One region of the Geobacillus sp. FJAT-46040 genome, then DNA from elsewhere that is predicted to be linked to it. Evidence: a T-box and tRNA genes for the amino acid it is inferred to sense, from the RefSeq annotation. Region 1 holds a T-box; the other holds one or more tRNA genes.
What was found. A T-box is a leader RNA that pairs with one kind of tRNA and senses whether it is charged. The one in region 1 lies ahead of alaS (alanine--tRNA ligase), so its partner is inferred to be a tRNA-Ala.
Positions count from the first base shown of each region.

Region 1 (4,421 bases):
TGCGCTCGAGCTCCTCTGGCTTCACTTGCCCAAAATGGGTGAAGTCAAAACGAAGCCGGTCCGGGGCGACAAGCGACCCCGCTTGGTTGACATGGCGGCCGAGCACGTCTTTTAGCGCTTGATGGAGCAAATGGGTCGCCGTATGGTTTTTTACGATGCGCATCCGCTTTGCTTCATCGACGCGCGCTGTATAGCGGGATCCTTTTTTCACCGTTCCGCGTTCGACGATGATCGCATGAAGATGTTGGCCGTTCGGCGCTTTTTGCACATCTTTGACGACCGCTGTTCCTGTTTCGCTTTCAAACACGCCTTGGTCAGCGATTTGTCCGCCGCTTTCGGCGTAAAATGGCGTCACATCGACGATGATTTGCGCCTCTTCGCCGGCTTTCACTTCCTCGACAAGCCGCCCGTCTTTGACGATGGCGATGACCGTCGATGCGGCAACAAGCTCATCGTAGCCGACAAACCGGCTTTCATCTTTAATGTCACCGAGCACTCCGCCTTGGACTTGCATCGAATCGACATCTTGCCGGGCCGCGCGCGCCCGTTCGCGTTGCCGCTCCATCTCGCGCTCAAATCCGGCATGATCGACCGTCATGCCCGCTTCAGCGGCGTACTCTTCCGTCAGCTCGATCGGAAAGCCGTACGTATCATACAGGCGGAACGCTTCCTCGCCCGGAATGACGTCGCTTCCTTGCTCTTTCGCCTTTTCGATCACCTCCGCCAATATGGCGAGCCCTTCATGGAGCGTTTCATGGAACCGTTCTTCTTCCGTCCGGATGACGCGGGCGATGAAATCGGCTTTTTCTTTCACCTCCGGATAGTAGTCGTGCATAATCTCGCCGACGACCGGGACGAGTTCGTACATAAACGGACGGTCAATGCCGATATGTTTCGCATAGCGCACCGCGCGGCGGAGCAGGCGGCGCAGCACATAACCGCGGCCCTCATTTGACGGCAGCGCCCCGTCGCCGATCGCGAACGTCACGGCTCGAATATGGTCGGCGATCACCTTAAAGGCGACGTCTTTGTCCGGATCTTCGCCATACCGCTCGCCGGCGATCTGCTCGGTCGCGCGGATGATCGGCAGGAACAAGTCGGTTTCAAAGTTCGTCGGCACGTCTTGCAAAATCGAGCACATCCGCTCCAAGCCCATGCCGGTGTCGATGTTTTTCTTCGGCAGCGGCGTGTACGTGCCGTCCGGGTTATGGTTAAACTGCGAAAAGACAAGGTTCCATACTTCTAAATAGCGGTCATTTTCCCCGCCTGGGTACAGCTCCGGATCGTTCGGGTCGTTGCCGAACGCTTCGCCGCGGTCGTAAAAGATTTCCGTGTTCGGACCGCTCGGGCCTTCGCCGATGTCCCAGAAGTTGCCTTCAAGGCGAATGATCCGCTCTTCCGGCAAGCCGATTTCGTTGCGCCAAATGTTGTACGCTTCCTCGTCTTCCGGATGGACGGTGACGGACAACCGTTCCGGATCAAAACCGATCCATTTGTCGCTCGTCAAAAACTCCCATGCCCAATGGATCGCTTCCCGCTTGAAGTAATCGCCGATCGAAAAGTTGCCGAGCATTTCAAAAAACGTATGGTGGCGCGCCGTTTTCCCGACGTTTTCGATGTCGTTGGTGCGGATCGATTTTTGCGCGTTGCAAATGCGCGGGTTTTCCGGAACGATGCGCCCGTCAAAGTATTTTTTCAACGTCGCGACGCCGCTGTTGATCCACAACAGCGACGGGTCGTCGACCGGAATGAGCGATGCGCTCGGCTCAACCGCATGGCCTTTTTCTTGGAAAAACTCTAAAAACATGCGCCGCACTTGGGCGGATGTCAGCTTTTTCATGATGATCCTCCCCTTTCGCCTTTTATATAAAAAAACTCCCATCCCCTGCAGGGACGAGAGTTATGCTCGCGGTACCACCCTGTTTATGGGCAAAAAACGCCCATCACCTCTTTGGCCGTAACGCAGCCTTGCGTCAGGTTTTGCCTGCGCTCCGGATTAGCCTTCTGTTGCCCTTCATCTGGAATTTCTTTCAGCCGCGGAAATTCCTCTCTGTGCGCGAGCTCGCGCGTTAAGATGGACTGCAACATACTCGATCCGTCATCGCGTTATGTATTCGCTTTTTTCATTGAAAGATTATAGACAAGCAGAGAGCATTTGTCAATGCGAAGCATAATGCTCTTTCCAATGGGCGATGGCCACTTTCAGCACCGCCGCCGTCGGAACGGCGAGAATGAGGCCGAGCACGCCGGCGAGCTCGGCGCCGGCAAAGAGGGCGAGCATAATGACAAGCGGATGCATATGCACGCTTTTGCCGACGATCAACGGCGACAAGATGTTCCCTTCTAAAAACTGCAAGGTAAAAATGATGACAAGCACGATCACGACCATTTTCAGCGAGACGGTGGCAGCCAAAATGACCGCTGGAACGGCGCCGATCAGCGGGCCAAAATACGGGATGATGTTCGTCACGCCAATGACAAAGCCGAGCAACAGCGGATAATCCATGCCCGCAAGCCACAAGCCGAGCGCCGCTGCCAGACCGATCGCCGCACAGACGAACAGCTGGCCGCGAATGTAGCCGCCGAGCGATTCATCGACATCCTTCAAAAACGTCATCCCCGGCCCACGCCACCGCTTCGGTGTCATGTACCAAATCGCTTTTTTCAACACATCGATGTCTTTTAACATATTGAAGACGATAAACGGAATGATCAACAGCGTCGCCGCCGAACCGATGAACGATTTGGCGGCGTTGATCGCCATCGCGACGGCGGCCGCCGCTGCCTGCTCGATCTCAGCAAACATCGCCTCGATGCGTGTGTGCACCTCAAGCGGCCAATTCGACGTCTCGTCGTGAATGTGGCGCACCCATTGGCGGTATGTATTCATCAAAGACGGCAGCTGTTCATCCAGTTCACGCAACTGGGCGATGAATAGCGGCACGCCGCAGTACAAGCCGTAGCCGACCAAACCGAAAAACAACAAATAAATCAACAAAATGGCAAGGGCGCGCGGCATTCCTTTGCGATGGATGGATTCCACAAGCGGATAGAGCAAATACGTAATAAACGACGCCAGCAAAAACGGCGTCAACACCGTTGCGATAAAATCAATGACCGGCCGCCAAACGTCTTTCATCCGAACGATCAAATAGATGATTGCCGTCATGAGCAGCCATTTTCCGATGCGAAAGAACGACAGCCATTGTTGCTCGCCCATCGCCACACCTCCTACCGTTTAGTGTAGGAGATGCGGCGGGAAATATGCCTTCACCGCTTTTAGCACTATTTGACAGCCACAAGGCGACGCCCCCGCGCAAAGGCGAGGGCGAGCGCCGTCAGCGGATCGCTTGCATCAAGCGGCGGCGCATCCTCCGCATCGTGCGACCGTTCATCCAATCGTTTCGTTGGGCGAGCTGATAAGCGGCGACGCCTAATCCGACTGCTAACAGCGACGTCATCATCCGGTTCATGCGTGTCCCCCCTAAAATTGGATCGTGCGTTCGTGGTCGTCAAACAAGTCGTCAAGAGAACTCAACGTTCCGTCTTCTTCCACTTGATGGGCGTGGATCATCCCTTTCGAGACGGACAGCTCAATAAAGCAATCCCAGCAGTAGTACTGGTTGACGCCGATTTTCCCTAAATTTTTTCGTTTGCAATTCGGGCAAATGAGCATGGACAGCCACTCTCCTTACATCGTTGTTTCCACGGTGATCACGCCTTCTCTGGCGGTGAACGGAGCGAGCTCCATTCGTTTCTTTCCTTCGGTCAAATCGGAAAAAAATCCCTCGCTGATCTCGTATCCGTCAATTTTGCCCAATTGCCCGTCAAAATATACGTCATCCAACAGTCCGATCGTTGTTCCGTCTGCGGCGACAACCATGCTGCCGGCGAGGCCGCGTTCGCCGTAAAGAGAGTGGCCGCTGTCAGAAGAAGGAAACGGCTGGAAGCTATCGGCATCACAGATGATGACTCGGTCGTTTTCGAACGACTGCACGGCTGAAAGCGGCAAATAGCGGCGGCGGCCGAACAAACCGCCCTGTTCCGCGACAAGTCCTTTGACCGCGCCGTGGCTGGTAAACCAAATGTCAACGATCGTTCCGACCATTTTTCCCGTCGTTTGTTCATAAATGGGAAGGCCCTTGATGTCGGAAAACGTCCGCATCGTTCTCCCACCTTTCCAGCCACCTTTAGCTTGGCTCATCGCCCATAAAGTCATACGGCGTAACGTTTTCCATCCCCATGTTCGCCTCTTCAAACGGCAGTTCGACCTCGACAAACGGCGCCGCCGCCCCCGCCAGCTTCTCAGCGAGCGCCGTCTGGCGCGCTCCGTCGCTTTGTTTTGCGACGCCGAATCGAAACGCTTCCTCTTCCCCGCATAAAACGAGAAACTGCTTGCTTCTTGTCACCGCAGTATACAA
Region 1 covers NZ_NISS01000001.1:483,489-487,909, reverse strand. Annotated here, with positions in the region: gene alaS (alanine--tRNA ligase) at 1-1,840, opposite strand, end outside; T-box leader at 1,887-2,111, opposite strand; gene CD000_RS02540 (AI-2E family transporter) at 2,159-3,220, opposite strand; gene CD000_RS02535 (YrzQ family protein) at 3,339-3,473, opposite strand; gene CD000_RS02530 (hypothetical protein) at 3,485-3,676, opposite strand; gene CD000_RS02525 (PRC-barrel domain-containing protein) at 3,692-4,165, opposite strand; gene recD2 (SF1B family DNA helicase RecD2) at 4,191-4,421, opposite strand, start outside.

Region 2 (4,421 bases), 2.4 Mb from region 1:
CATCCCGCAGCTTCGGCGGCACGTTTAGCCCCGGTACATTTTCGGCGCAGAGTCACTCGACCAGTGAGCTATTACGCACTCTTTAAATGGTGGCTGCTTCTAAGCCAACATCCTGGTTGTCTCGGCAACTCCACATCCTTTTCCACTGAACGTGCACTTTGGGGCCTTAGCTGGCGATCTGGGCTGTTTCCCTCTCGACCACGGATCTTATCACTCGCAGTCTGACTCCCGGGCATAAGTCGTTGGCATTCGGAGTTTGACTGGGTTCGGTAACCCGATGAGGGCCCCTAGCCCAATCAGTGCTCTACCTCCAACACTCTCCATCCCGAGGCTAGCCCTAAAGCTATTTCGGGGAGAACCAGCTATCTCCAAGTTCGATTGGCATTTCACCCCTACCCACACCTCATCCCCGCACTTTTCAACGTGCGTGGGTTCGGGCCTCCAGCCGGTGTTACCCGGCCTTCACCCTGGACATGGGTAGATCACCTGGTTTCGGGTCGACGACGACGTACTTTTCGCCCTATTCAGACTCGCTTTCGCTGCGGCTCCGCCTCTTCGGCTTAACCTCGCACGCCATCGTCACTCGCCGGTTCATTCTACAAAAGGCACGCCATCACCCATCAACGGGCTCTGACTACTTGTAGGCACACGGTTTCAGGTTCTCTTTCACTCCCCTCCCGGGGTGCTTTTCACCTTTCCCTCACGGTACTGGTGCACTATCGGTCACTAGGGAGTATTTAGCCTTGGGAGATGGTCCTCCCTGCTTCCGACGGGATTTCCCGTGTCCCGCCGTACTCAGGATCCGCTCGGGAGGGAACGAAGTTTCGACTACAGGGCTCTCACCTTCTCTGGCCGGCCGTTCCAGACCGGTTCGTCTACCCCGTCCCTTTCTCACTCCCATCGTGAGCGGTCCTACAACCCCAAGAGGACATGCCTCTTGGTTTGGGCTGTTCCCGTTTCGCTCGCCGCTACTTGGGGAATCGCGGTTGCTTTCTTCTCCTCCGGGTACTAAGATGTTTCAGTTCCCCGGGTGTGCCCTCCATGCCCTATGGATTCAGGCATGGATACTGCCCCATTACGGACAGTGGGTTCCCCCATTCGGACATCTCCGGATCAACGCTTGCTTACAGCTCCCCGAAGCGTTTCGGCGTTTGCCCCGTCCTTCATCGGCTCCTAGTGCCAAGGCATCCACCGTGCGCCCTTTCTAGCTTAACCTATCGCGCTCTCGGCTTCTTCCTTTGCTTTATCGGTTATCTAGTTTTCAAGGAACGAAGCTGCTGCCTTGAGTCTGCTTCTTTGCAGCTTTGCGCCGAGGAATCCATCTTCCTTGAACCTGCTGGAAGACGAAGGCGCAAAGTAGCTCCTTTGAATTCGCTTCTTCGCTGGTTTGTGTCGAGGAATTCGGCTTCTCCGAATCCGCTTGTAGACGCAAAGCGACTTCTTTGAAACCTCTTACCTTGATATGGTGGAGCCTATCGGGATCGAACCGATGACCTCCTGCTTGCAAAGCAGGCGCTCTCCCAGCTGAGCTAAGGCCCCATCCAATGGGCCTAAGTGGACTTGAACCACCGACCTCACGCTTATCAGGCGTGCGCTCTGACCAGCTGAGCTATAGGCCCATATACACATTGCAAGGAACAATAAGTTCCCTCAAAACTAAACAAAACAGCAAGCGTCATTATAATCAAACTGATAGGTTTTGTCAAGAAATTCTGTCTAGCTTCGGCTCGCCGCCGCTCGGGGTCAAATAACCTTCGCCTTCGGGATGTAAACATCCCTCTAGGCGAAGAACATTTGCCCATCGCGGCGAAACGCTCGCCTCCGCTTTTCGTCCTTAGAAAGGAGGTGATCCAGCCGCACCTTCCGGTACGGCTACCTTGTTACGACTTCACCCCAATCACTTGCCCCACCTTCGGCGGCTGGCTCCCGTAAGGGTTACCTCACCGACTTCGGGTGTTGCAAGCTCTCGTGGTGTGACGGGCGGTGTGTACAAGGCCCGGGAACGTATTCACCGCGGCATGCTGATCCGCGATTACTAGCGATTCCGGCTTCATGCAGGCGAGTTGCAGCCTGCAATCCGAACTGAGAGCGGCTTTTTGGGATTCGCTCCCCCTCGCGGGTTCGCAGCCCTTTGTACCGCCCATTGTAGCACGTGTGTAGCCCAGGTCATAAGGGGCATGATGATTTGACGTCATCCCCACCTTCCTCCGACTTGTCGCCGGCAGTCCCTCTAGAGTGCCCACCTTCGTGCTGGCAACTAGAGGCGAGGGTTGCGCTCGTTGCGGGACTTAACCCAACATCTCACGACACGAGCTGACGACAACCATGCACCACCTGTCACCCTGTCCCCCCGAAGGGGGAACGCCCAATCTCTTGGGTTGTCAGGGGATGTCAAGACCTGGTAAGGTTCTTCGCGTTGCTTCGAATTAAACCACATGCTCCACCGCTTGTGCGGGCCCCCGTCAATTCCTTTGAGTTTCAGCCTTGCGGCCGTACTCCCCAGGCGGAGTGCTTATCGCGTTAGCTGCAGCACTAAAGGGTGTGACCCCTCTAACACTTAGCACTCATCGTTTACGGCGTGGACTACCAGGGTATCTAATCCTGTTTGCTCCCCACGCTTTCGCGCCTCAGCGTCAGTTGCAGGCCAGAGAGCCGCCTTCGCCACTGGTGTTCCTCCACATCTCTACGCATTTCACCGCTACACGTGGAATTCCGCTCTCCTCTCCTGCACTCAAGTCCCCCAGTTTCCAATGACCCTCCACGGTTGAGCCGTGGGCTTTCACATCAGACTTAAGGAACCGCCTGCGCGCGCTTTACGCCCAATAATTCCGGACAACGCTCGCCCCCTACGTATTACCGCGGCTGCTGGCACGTAGTTAGCCGGGGCTTCCTCGTGAGGTACCGTCACCGCGCCGCCTTGTTCAAACGGCGCTCCTTCGTCCCTCACAACAGAGCTTTACGACCCGAAGGCCTTCTTCGCTCACGCGGCGTCGCTCCGTCAGGCTTTCGCCCATTGCGGAAGATTCCCTACTGCTGCCTCCCGTAGGAGTCTGGGCCGTGTCTCAGTCCCAGTGTGGCCGGTCACCCTCTCAGGCCGGCTACGCATCGTCGCCTTGGTGAGCCGTTACCTCACCAACTAGCTAATGCGCCGCGGGCCCATCCGCAAGTGACAGCCAAAGGCCGCCTTTCAACCAAAGACCATGCGGTCTTCGGTGTTATCCGGTATTAGCTCCGGTTTCCCGGAGTTATCCCGGTCTTGCGGGCAGGTTGCCCACGTGTTACTCACCCGTCCGCCGCTGACCAAACCAGAGCAAGCTCCGATTTGGTCCGCTCGACTTGCATGTATTAGGCACGCCGCCAGCGTTCGTCCTGAGCCAGGATCAAACTCTCCAAAAGAAAGTTGATTGGCTTTTCGCATTGTCCAGCTTCGGCCAAAGCGGCCTCCGCTTTTCTTATGACGCTTGCGTTTTGTTTAGTTTTCAAGGAGCTTTTTCGCTGTCCCTTAATGATGACAGTTATTAAATAATAACCCATGGACAACGAAAAGTCAACAACTTTTTTATTTCTTTACCGTCACAAGCAATGTTGATTGTATCATGTGGATGTTGTTTAGGCAATAGTATTTTTTGGAACTGACACTGATCAACCTTGCACCATTTCCTCGATATATATGTCCCGCTGAACGCTTAGTGACAGCAACTGTCCGGTTTCGATGATCTTGACGATCGGCCGGGCTGGCTCGTCCGAAGGAATAAACATAACTTCAGCCATTTCGCCGTTGGAGAGTTTGACGACGGCTCCTGTTTGTAGGCCGATGAGATTGTTCACCAGCGCGGCGACAGCTTCTGTACTCAGTTTGCCGAACTGCTCCCTTTGCATCGTTTCAATGGCCCGAAACGGCGACTGTTTGCGACGGTATAACCGTTCTGAAGTCATGGCATGGTAGACATCAGCGACGGCAACGATCTGGCTGTAAGGGTGAATTCTTTCTGCTTTTACTCCGAGCGGGTAGCCGCTGCCGTCATTTCGTTCATGATGTTGCAACACAGCAAGTTTTGCCCCATGGTTTAGCGCAGGGATTTTTTGCACCATGCGGTAGCTGAAGACAGGGTGCTGCTTTACTTCATTGAACTCGGCTTCAGTGAGCGCTGACGGATTTGTCAAAATTCTCTTACTTACTTTCGCCATGCCACAGTCTGCTAGCACACCGGCAAGGGCGATTTGGTGGCATTCCCCTTCGCTGTATCCAAGCTGCATGGCCAAAAAGCCCGCGAGCAGCCCGACGCTGACGGCATGATGGTGCAAATATTCGTCCTTTGTTGCGTAATGATGCAACATAAGCAACTCCCGTTTTTGGCCCGCCATTCGTTCAAAAAGCGAAGTGATGACCCCTCTGATTTCGCCGATATCAACCGGCAAAC
Region 2 covers NZ_NISS01000001.1:2,914,816-2,919,236, forward strand. Annotated here, with positions in the region: rRNA gene CD000_RS15610 (23S ribosomal RNA) at 1-1,215, opposite strand, end outside; tRNA gene CD000_RS15615 (tRNA-Ala) at 1,464-1,539, opposite strand; tRNA gene CD000_RS15620 (tRNA-Ile) at 1,546-1,619, opposite strand; rRNA gene CD000_RS15625 (16S ribosomal RNA) at 1,839-3,396, opposite strand; gene CD000_RS15630 (HD-GYP domain-containing protein) at 3,643-4,421, opposite strand, start outside.
Region 2: it encodes a tRNA-Ala, which carries the amino acid that the T-box ahead of alaS (alanine--tRNA ligase) is inferred to sense. The anticodon was not compared.